DNA from 2 places in the Halobacillus naozhouensis genome. Region 1 is predicted to be linked to the other one. Evidence: a T-box and tRNA genes for the amino acid it is inferred to sense, from the RefSeq annotation. Region 1 holds a T-box; the other holds one or more tRNA genes.

What was found. The T-box of region 1 lies ahead of tyrS (tyrosine--tRNA ligase). A T-box ahead of a tRNA ligase gene usually reads a tRNA of that ligase, here a tRNA-Tyr.
Region 2: it encodes a tRNA-Tyr, which carries the amino acid that the T-box ahead of tyrS (tyrosine--tRNA ligase) is inferred to sense. The anticodon was not compared.

What each region holds. Positions count from the first base shown of each region.
Region 1 covers NZ_CP121671.1:2,682,371-2,687,361, reverse strand. The annotation lists gene P9989_RS14095 (transglycosylase domain-containing protein) at 1-2,313, opposite strand, end outside; T-box leader at 2,439-2,646, shown strand; gene tyrS (tyrosine--tRNA ligase) at 2,705-3,973, shown strand; gene rpsD (30S ribosomal protein S4) at 4,300-4,902, opposite strand.
Region 2 covers NZ_CP121671.1:1,159,110-1,164,100, forward strand. The annotation lists rRNA gene P9989_RS06000 (23S ribosomal RNA) at 191-3,114, shown strand; rRNA gene rrf (5S ribosomal RNA) at 3,287-3,400, shown strand; tRNA gene P9989_RS06010 (tRNA-Asn) at 3,412-3,486, shown strand; tRNA gene P9989_RS06015 (tRNA-Ser) at 3,492-3,584, shown strand; tRNA gene P9989_RS06020 (tRNA-Glu) at 3,603-3,677, shown strand; tRNA gene P9989_RS06025 (tRNA-Val) at 3,733-3,808, shown strand; tRNA gene P9989_RS06030 (tRNA-Met) at 3,848-3,924, shown strand; tRNA gene P9989_RS06035 (tRNA-Asp) at 3,931-4,007, shown strand; tRNA gene P9989_RS06040 (tRNA-Phe) at 4,044-4,119, shown strand; tRNA gene P9989_RS06045 (tRNA-Thr) at 4,129-4,204, shown strand; tRNA gene P9989_RS06050 (tRNA-Tyr) at 4,217-4,302, shown strand; tRNA gene P9989_RS06055 (tRNA-Trp) at 4,310-4,380, shown strand; tRNA gene P9989_RS06060 (tRNA-His) at 4,404-4,479, shown strand; tRNA gene P9989_RS06065 (tRNA-Gln) at 4,500-4,574, shown strand; tRNA gene P9989_RS06070 (tRNA-Gly) at 4,581-4,655, shown strand; tRNA gene P9989_RS06075 (tRNA-Cys) at 4,699-4,772, shown strand; tRNA gene P9989_RS06080 (tRNA-Leu) at 4,774-4,855, shown strand.

The sequences.
Region 1 (4,991 bases):
AGCCACTAGTTTGTCCTTCACTCTGACAAAATTACCACTAATTAAGCTGTCGTCCACTTTCGTAGGAGCGTATTCAGGGATATAGAGGTCACTTTTAGCTAGTCCTACTGAGGAACATAGCTCAGAAGCTAATAATCCTGATGTCGCGCAGTAAGAACGTGACACGATCCCATTCGGACGCTGGAATCCACTGTCTGGTATCATCAGCTCAGGTCGGATTTCTGATAAAGCGTTGACTACATCAGCCCATAGTGCTGTATTTCTTCCACTATAGTTAGGAACATCTTGTAAATTTTCCTTACGGTCATAACCCATCCACATGCTCACGGTCACGTTAGGGTTGGTGGCTACAAACCATGTATCTCTTTTGTTTTGAGAGGTTCCTGTTTTACCCGCCCAGTCTACACCGGGATTCGTAAGCTGACCCTTTAATCCTGCTGCTGTACCGTATTGTAAGACATCCCGCATCATATCAATCGTCAGGTAGGCAGCTTGAGGACTGAAGACCTCTGCAGATTCTTTTTCATGCTGATAGAAAACTTCTCCGTCTTTCGTTACAATCTTCTCGATCATATAGGCATCTACAAATGTTCCCATGTTTCCAAAAGTAGCGTAAGCATTAGTGTTTTCTGAGTTCTTAATGAGTGCAGAACCGAGTGCCAGGGAAGGGTTCGTATAGTGCTCTTCACTCAATGTTGTGATCCCCATCTTTTCTAAATAATTTTTAGCTGGGTTTTCGTCAATAATTTTCATATATGCTTTAACCGCCGGCACGTTATAGGATTTAGCTAATGCATATCGTGCCGATACGAGTCCGTGGTACCCCATGCTGTAGTTTGTAACATCATCGCTTGTACCACGATATTGATAAGGAACGTCAGCAAGCACTGATCCGGGCTGAAGGCGCCCCATATCAATAGCAGGTCCATATACAGCCAGTGGTTTCATAGTACTCCCAATCGAACGCGGTCTCTGAGTGGCATGGTTCACTTGCATCTGATCAAAGTCACGACCAGCAATAAACCCTTTTATTTTACCAGTGGAATTCTCAATAACTGTACTCCCCACTTGGCCAAGGATTACTTTTTGAACCTGTTTTCCAGTTTCAGGGTCTGTAACCGTAATCGTCTTGTTTCGAGGGTAACGATTGTAATTATTTTTTACTTTTTGAAGAACACCATAAATCTCCTGGTCTATCGTTGTATGAATCTTGAAGCCGCCTGTACTCAAACGCCTTTCTGCCAGAATATTGTATTCCTCTGCCAGCTCATCATTGTTAGCCAGGTCTTCCATAGTATCGCCGTTCTTTTTAACTAACTGCTTGATGATAATATCTTTCGCACGTCTATGAATCTCATCGGTTAAGAAAGGGTATTTCTCATACGATGAATTTGTAGGTTCTGCTAGATTTTCTACTAGATTAAAGTTCAGTGCTTTCTCGTATTGTTCCTTAGTAATGGATTCTGTTTCATACATTCTCTGTAGTACTTCTTTCATGCGGTTAATTCCTGGCTGAAGCTCTTCCTCACTTTTTACTTCACCATTATTTTTAAATGGCGTATACGCAAAGGGACTTTGTGGGAGCCCTGCGATAAAAGCAGCTTGAGGGATGGATAAATCCTTCGCACTTACACCAAATATACCTTCAGCAGCTGATTGAGCACCCGCTATGTTTTGGCCGTTTGCGTTACGGCCAAAGGGAACAATATTTAAGTATGCTTCTAAAATTTCTTCTTTCTCAAAAAAACGCTCGACCCTTAGGGCTATTAGCATTTCTTTTGCTTTTCGCTCAAAAGATACTTCATTTGTTAGAATTTGGTTTTTCACGAGTTGCTGCGTTAATGTACTACCGCCTGTTTTAACTGCTGCGTTCGTAGCCTCTTGCATGATCGCACGCATGACAGCTTTAGGGACAACGCCATTATGTGTATTAAAGTAGGCATCCTCTGTTGCAATAACCGCATTTCTCAGATGCTTACTCATTTGGTCTATAGAAACTTCCTCACGGTATATATCCGATTGGATTTTTCCTAAGTAGTTTTCATCGTCAAAATAAATCTCTGATGTTTCCTCATAGTTATATATACTTTCCCGCATCTCTGCCTCACTTCTCATAGGCTCGTCCTTTACGAGAGAGGCAAAATATCCAGCTCCGACACCGCCTGCGAAGAATAGTCCGACGACTCCAATAATGATAAAAAATAATATAATATTCCAAGCCACATCGTAGCCGATGCGAGTATTCTTTTGGATGACTCCCCTCTCCCAAAGGGACTTAAGATACTGAAAATCAAACTTTTTATTGTTCCCCATATTTAAAAACCCTCCTAAATTCCACACTACATTATAACATATCCGTCGTTTTAAGACATGGTTCTACATAAATTCACTGTTGCCTTTTTAATCAAGTTATGATAATAATTGAATACAGTTTAATTATTCGTGTGATGAATGGCTGAAGTAGAGAGTAAATCCCTTTTTTAGAGAGCTGGCGGCTGCTGGAAGTCAGCATATATTTACTCTTGAATTACGGTCTGGAGCAGTCTTCTGACAGGGTCGGAAGACGGTTGATTGTTCAACCGTTATCAATGGAGTGGCATGTTATGTGCAACAAGGGTGGTACCGCGAAAAGACCTCGTCCCTTTTATTAGGGAGGAGGTCTTTTTGTTTTTTAAAAATTTCAAGAAAACAGAGGTGTTGAAGATTGGATATCTTAACAGATTTAGAGAAACGTGGTTTGGTTAATCAAATCACCGACGAAGAAGGATTACGTAAACATTTAAATGAAAAACAGGTAACACTGTACTGCGGGTTTGATCCAACGGGTGACAGTCTTCACATTGGACATTTAGTTCCGGCCTTGTTATTGAAACGATTTCAGGAAGCTGGACACAGGCCGATTGCCTTAGTTGGCGGCGGAACGGGAATGATAGGAGATCCCAGCGGGCGGTCTACAGAGCGTCAGTTGAACTCGGCTGAGGTTGTACTTGGCTATAGCGAAAAATTGAGCCAGCAGCTTGCGAAATTGCTTGATTTTGATAAAGGAGAAAACGCAGCTGTCGCCAGAAACAACCACGAATGGCTATCGCAGATGACTATAATTGATTTCCTTCGTGATACAGGAAAACACTTTGGTATCAATTACATGCTGGCAAAAGATTCTGTTGAGTCTCGTATTGAAAGCGGCATAAGCTTTACGGAATTTAGTTATATGATCTTACAGGCTCTTGACTTTCAACAGCTAAACGAAAAAGAAAATTGTACACTACAAATTGGCGGCAGTGACCAGTGGGGAAATATAACTGCAGGGCTTGAATACATTCGCAGGTCATCTGCCGGGGAGCAAGAAACGGAAGCCTTTGGCTTAACGATGCCTTTGATTACGAAAGCAGATGGTTCCAAATTTGGTAAAACAGCCGGAGGGGCCATTTGGTTAGATCCTGAGAAAACGACTCCATACGAATTCTACCAGTTTTGGATCAATGCCGATGATCGTGACGTGGTGAAGTTTTTGAAGTATTTTACATTCTTAAGCCATGACGAAATCGCTGATCTTGAGAAGGAAGTAGAGTCACAGCCTGAGAAACGGGTAGCTCAACGTCGTCTTGCTGAAGAGATGACACGACTTGTACATGATGAGGATGCCTTGAAGCAAGCAGAGCGAATTAGTGAAGCTTTGTTTAGCGGAGATATAAAATCCCTTTCCGGGGCAGAGATCGAACAGGGTTTCAAAGATGTGCCGGCATACCACTCAGAGGAAAAAGAACCAGCGTTGGTTGAATTGTTAGTTGCAGCTGGAATTTCTTCTTCCAAGCGCCAGGCGCGAGAAGATATTAAGAACGGGGCCGTCTATATTAATGGGGAACGAAACCAGGAACTATCACATACAATTAACAAAACGGACCGGATTGAAGATAAGTTTACCATCATTCGCAGAGGAAAGAAAAAATACTTTTTAATTCGGTACGTTTAAAGATAATGGGCAAGTGCCTGTAGTCACGACAGGGGTAGTTCGACATTTAAGGAAGTTCGGCTAAGAACGGTCCTGTTCCAACGCCGAACTACCCTACGTTGTGGGGGTCACTGAGTCGATTGACTAGTTTTTGCATGACTTGAGTGGAACTGGAGAGGCTACTTCATTTAAGCTTACCCTTAGTTAAGTATTTTTATTGCTCATTATTTACCAAAAACCGCCACCTCAGGTCACCCATTTATTGGATGACCTGAGGTGGCGGTTTTTGCCATTTTATTCATAAAAGAAAACCACCCTGAATGGGGTGGTTTTCATAGAATAGGCTATTAACGAGAGTAGAACTCAACGATAAGAGCTTCATTAATTTCAGCTGGAAGTTCAGAACGCTCAGGGTAGCGAGAGTAAGATCCTTCTGCCTTATCAGCATCAAAAGAAAGATACTCCGGTACGAAGTTGCTCACTTCAACAGCTTCCTGTACGATGTTTAGGTTCTGTGATTTCTCACGAAGACCAATTACTTGGCCAGGGGCAACGCGGTATGATGGAATATCTACGCGGCCGCCATCAACAGTTACGTGACCGTGGTTTACTAGCTGACGAGCTTGTGGGCGCGTACGTGCTAGACCTAGACGGTACACAAGGTTATCTAAACGAGATTCAAGGAGAATCATGAAGTTCTCACCATGAATACCTTTCATGTTACCAGCTTCTTCGAACAAGCGACGGAATTGACGCTCAGTTAAGCCGTACATGAAACGAAGCTTCTGCTTCTCTTGAAGCTGAAGTCCGTATTCAGATTGTTTTCTTCTTTGATTTGGACCATGCTGTCCAGGAGCGTAAGGACGCTTGTCTAGTTCCTTACCAGTTCCACTTAAAGAAATGCCATAACGACGTGATTTTTTCCAGGTTGATCCTGTATAACGTGCCATTGGTATTTCCTCCTCTTTTATTTTATTTTGCATAAAATAAAAACAGTGTGTTCCTTGTAACGCTGTACATTTTGTTTTCATGCACCATC
Region 2 (4,991 bases), 1.5 Mb from region 1:
ACCTTCGGGTTGATGGATGCTGATCCATACGGAAGACGCACTGGTTGGTTGTTCAGTTTTGAGAGATCAAACGATCTTCTCAATGTGAACCTTGAAAACTGGATAAGATATTTCAGAACGTGTTTGATCGCAAGATCAACACGGGATGACAAGACATCAAACATCAATTTTCAAACGTCTTTTCACAGATAGTTAAGTGAATAAGGGCGCACGGTGGATGCCTTGGTACTAGGAGCCGATGAAGGACGGGACTAACACCGATATGCTTTGGGAAGCCGTAAGTAGGCTGTGCACCGAAGATTTCCGAATGGGGAAACCCCCTGCTCGTAATGGAGTAGGATCGTTTACTGAATTCATAGGTAAACGAAGGCAGACTCGGGGAACTGAAACATCTCAGTACCCGGAGGAAGAGAAAGCAAACGCGATTTCCCGAGTAGCGGCGAGCGAAACGGAATCAGCCCAAACCAGAAAGCTTGCTTTCTGGGGTTGTAGGACACTCCATTGGAGTTACCAAAAAAGAAGATAGATGAATCGATCTGGAACGATCAGCCAGAGCGGGTAAGAGCCCTGTAATCGACATCTTCTTTTCTCCGGAGTGGATCCTGAGTACGGCGGAACACGAGGAATTCCGTCGGAATCCGGGAGGACCATCTCCCAAGGCTAAATACTCCCTAGTGACCGATAGTGAACCAGTACCGTGAGGGAAAGGTGAAAAGCACCCCGGAAGGGGAGTGAAAGAGAACCTGAAACCGTGTGCCTACAAGTAGTCGGAGCCCATTGATGGGTGACGGCGTGCCTTTTGTAGAATGAACCGGCGAGTTACGACTGTATGCAAGGTTAAGCATCAGAAGCGGAGCCGCAGCGAAAGCGAGTCTGAACAGGGCGCGTGAGTATGCGGTCGTAGACCCGAAACCGTGTGATCTACCCATGTCCAGGGTGAAGGTCAGGTAACACTGACTGGAGGCCCGAACCCACGCAAGTTGAAAATTGCGGGGATGAGGTGTGGGTAGGGGTGAAATGCCAATCGAACACGGAGATAGCTGGTTCTCTCCGAAATAGCTTTAGGGCTAGCCTCAGAATAGAAAGTCTTGGAGGTAGAGCACTGATTGGACGAGGGGCCCCTACCGGGTTACCGAATTCAGTCAAACTCCGAATGCCAACGACTTTGTTCTGGGAGTCAGACCATGGGTGATAAGGTTCATGGTCGAGAGGGAAACAGCCCAGACCGCCAGCTAAGGTCCCTAAGTGTGTGTTAAGTGGAAAAGGATGTGGAGTTGCTTAGACAACCAGGATGTTGGCTTAGAAGCAGCCATCATTGAAAGAGTGCGTAATAGCTCACTGGTCGAGTGACTCTGCGCCGAAAATGTACCGGGGCTAAACACACCACCGAAGCTGCGGATTGATCCGAACGGATCAGTGGTAGGAGAGCGTTCTAAGGGCTGCGAAGTCAGACCGTAAGGACTGGTGGAGCGCTTAGAAGTGAGAATGCCGGTATGAGTAGCGAAAAAAGAGTGAGAATCTCTTTCACCGAAAGCCCAAGGTTTCCTGAGGAAGGCTCGTCCTCTCAGGGTTAGTCGGGACCTAAGCCGAGGCCGAAAGGCGTAGGCGATGGACAACAGGTTGATATTCCTGTACCGCCTCCTTTCCGTTTGAACGACGGGGGGACGCAGGAGGATAAGGAGAGCGCACCATTGGATGTGTGCGTCCAAGCAGTAAGACGGTCGAGGCAGGTAAATCCACTCGGCAACGTCAAGCTGTGATGGGGAGGGAACTAAAGTACCGAAGCTCCTGATTTCACACTGCCAAGAAAATCCTCTAGTGAGGAAAGAGGCGCCCGTACCGCAAACCAACACAGGTAGGCGAGGAGAGAATCCTAAGGTGAGCGGGAGAACTCTCGTTAAGGAACTCGGCAAAATGACCCCGTAACTTCGGGAGAAGGGGTGCTCCTCTGCCGAGGAGCCGCAGTGAAAAGGCCCAAGCGACTGTTTACCAAAAACACAGGTCTCTGCGAAGCCGTAAGGCGAAGTATAGGGGCTGACACCTGCCCGGTGCTGGAAGGTTAAGGGGATGCGTTAGCGCTTTTGGCGCGAAGCGTTGAACCGAAGCCCCAGTAAACGGCGGCCGTAACTATAACGGTCCTAAGGTAGCGAAATTCCTTGTCGGGTAAGTTCCGACCCGCACGAAAGGTGCAACGACTTGGGCACTGTCTCAACGAGAGACCCGGTGAAATTATACTATGCGTGAAGATGCGCATTACCCGCGACAGGACGGAAAGACCCCGTGGAGCTTTACTGTAGCCTGATATTGAATGTTGGTACAGCTTGTACAGGATAGGTGGGAGCCTGAGAAACCGGAGCGCTAGCTTCGGTGGAGGCGCTGGTGGGATATCACCCTGGCTGTACGGACATTCTAACCCAGGACCGTGATCCGGTTCGGAGACAGTGTCAGGTGGGCAGTTTGACTGGGGCGGTCGCCTCCTAAAGAGTAACGGAGGCGCCCAAAGGTTCCCTCAGAATGGTTGGAAATCATTCGCAGAGTGTAAAGGCACAAGGGAGCTTGACTGCGAGACTTACAAGTCGAGCAGGGACGAAAGTCGGGCTTAGTGATCCGGCGGTACCGTATGGAAGGGCCGTCGCTCAACGGATAAAAGCTACCCCGGGGATAACAGGCTTATCTCCCCCAAGAGTCCACATCGACGGGGAGGTTTGGCACCTCGATGTCGGCTCATCGCATCCTGGGGCTGTAGTCGGTCCCAAGGGTTGGGCTGTTCGCCCATTAAAGCGGTACGCGAGCTGGGTTCAGAACGTCGTGAGACAGTTCGGTCCCTATCCGTCGTGGGCGTTGGAAATCTGAAAGGAGCTGTCCTTAGTACGAGAGGACCGGGATGGACACACCGCTGGTGTACCAGTTGTTCCGCCAGGAGCATGGCTGGGTAGCTACGTGTGGACGGGATAAGTGCTGAAAGCATCTAAGCATGAAGCCCCCCTTGAGATGAGATTTCCCCTTACGCCAAGTAAGTAAGATTCCTCAGAGACGATGAGGTCGATAGGTCCGAGGTGGAAGCGTGGTGACACGTGGAGCTGACGGATACTAATCAATCGATGACTTAACTAACATAAAAGCACAGACGACCGTTTATGGGAGTCAAAGCTAGATTTCAAACGTAGAAGATGATGTTTGTCTTGAGTGTCTTATCCAGTTTTGAGTGTTTTCAAAAAAACTCTTGAAATTTTCCTTCAAGGATCTTATAATATATCTTGTCCTTGAAAAAGAATTACAGCAGAGATCTGGTAACGATAGCGAAGAGGTCACACCTGTTCCCATGCCGAACACAGCAGTTAAGCTCTTCAGCGCCGATGGTAGTCGGGTCGATCCCCGTGAGAGTAGGACGCTGCCAGGTTTCGCACTTATTCCACCGTAGCTCAGTGGTAGAGCAATCGGCTGTTAACCGATCGGTCGTAGGTTCGAATCCTACCGGTGGAGCCATTTACGGAGAGCTGTCCGAGCTGGCCGAAGGAGCACGATTGGAATTCGTGTAAACCGTTTTCGCGGTTTCGAGGGTTCGAATCCCTCGCTCTCCGCCATATCGAAGATATTCGTTTGGCCCGTTGGTCAAGTGGTTAAGACACCGCCCTTTCACGGCGGTAACACGGGTTCGAATCCCGTACGGGTCACCAAAAAACGCATGAAGTACATATTCACCTTACTCATGCTTTGGCACATTCCTTTTGTGGAGGATTAGCTCAGCTGGGAGAGCACTTGCCTTACAAGCAAGGGGTCGCAGGTTCGAGCCCTGCATCCTCCACCATTTATTTTCATGATAACTAGATAATAGTTATTACATTATCGCGGGGTAGAGCAGTTCGGTAGCTCGTCGGGCTCATAACCCGGAGGTCGCAGGTTCAAATCCTGCCCCCGCAACCAAAATATGGTCCGGTAGTTCAGTTGGTTAGAATGCCTGCCTGTCACGCAGGAGGTCGCGGGTTCGAGTCCCGTCCGGACCGCCACTGATTACATATTTACATACAATAGTAGATTGATCTGGCTCGGTAGCTCAGTCGGTAGAGCAACGGACTGAAAATCCGTGTGTCGGCGGTTCGATTCCGTCCCGAGCCACCATTTCAGCTTGCCGGCCTAGCTCAACTGGCAGAGCAACTGATTTGTAATCAGTAGGTTGGGGGTTCAAGTCCTCTGGCCGGCACCATTCATTTAATATGGAGGGATAGCGAAGTTGGCCAAACGCGGCGGACTGTAAATCCGCTCCCATCGGGTTCGTAGGTTCGAGTCCTACTCCCTCCACCACTTTTATAGGGGTATAGTTTAATGGTAAAACTACGGTCTCCAAAACCGTCAATGTGGGTTCGATTCCTACTACCCCTGCTTTTCTATCATTTATCATTATGGCGGCTATGGCGAAGGGGTTAACGCACCGGATTGTGGTTCCGGCATGCGTGGGTTCAAATCCCACTAGTCGCCCCATTTTTTAAAAAGAATGTTGTTGGGCCATAGCCAAGCGGTAAGGCAACGGTTTTTGGTACCGTCATGCGCTGGTTCGAATCCAGCTGGCCCAGCCATTAAATGCGGGAGTAGTTCAGTGGTAGAACACCACCTTGCCAAGGTGGGGGTCGCGGGTTCGAATCCCGTCTCCCGCTCCATTTTATATTCATAATATTGAATAGTCTGTATAGAATGTAATATGGCGGCATAGCCAAGCGGTAAGGCAGAGGACTGCAACTCCTTTATCACCGGTTCGATTCCGGTTGCCGCCTCCATGCCGGTGTGGCGGAATTGGCAGACGCGCACGACTCAAAATCGTGTTCCTCACGGAGTGCCGGTTCGACCCCGGCCACCGGTATTAAAAATGAGGGTTAAAGCCCATGAAAACAGTGCTTTGAGTAAATCAAAGTACTGTTTTTTTTATGTATAAAATTAATTAACTCAGTGCCTAATCGTGTGGACAACAAATACGGTTATTGAATGCCTTTTAAGCC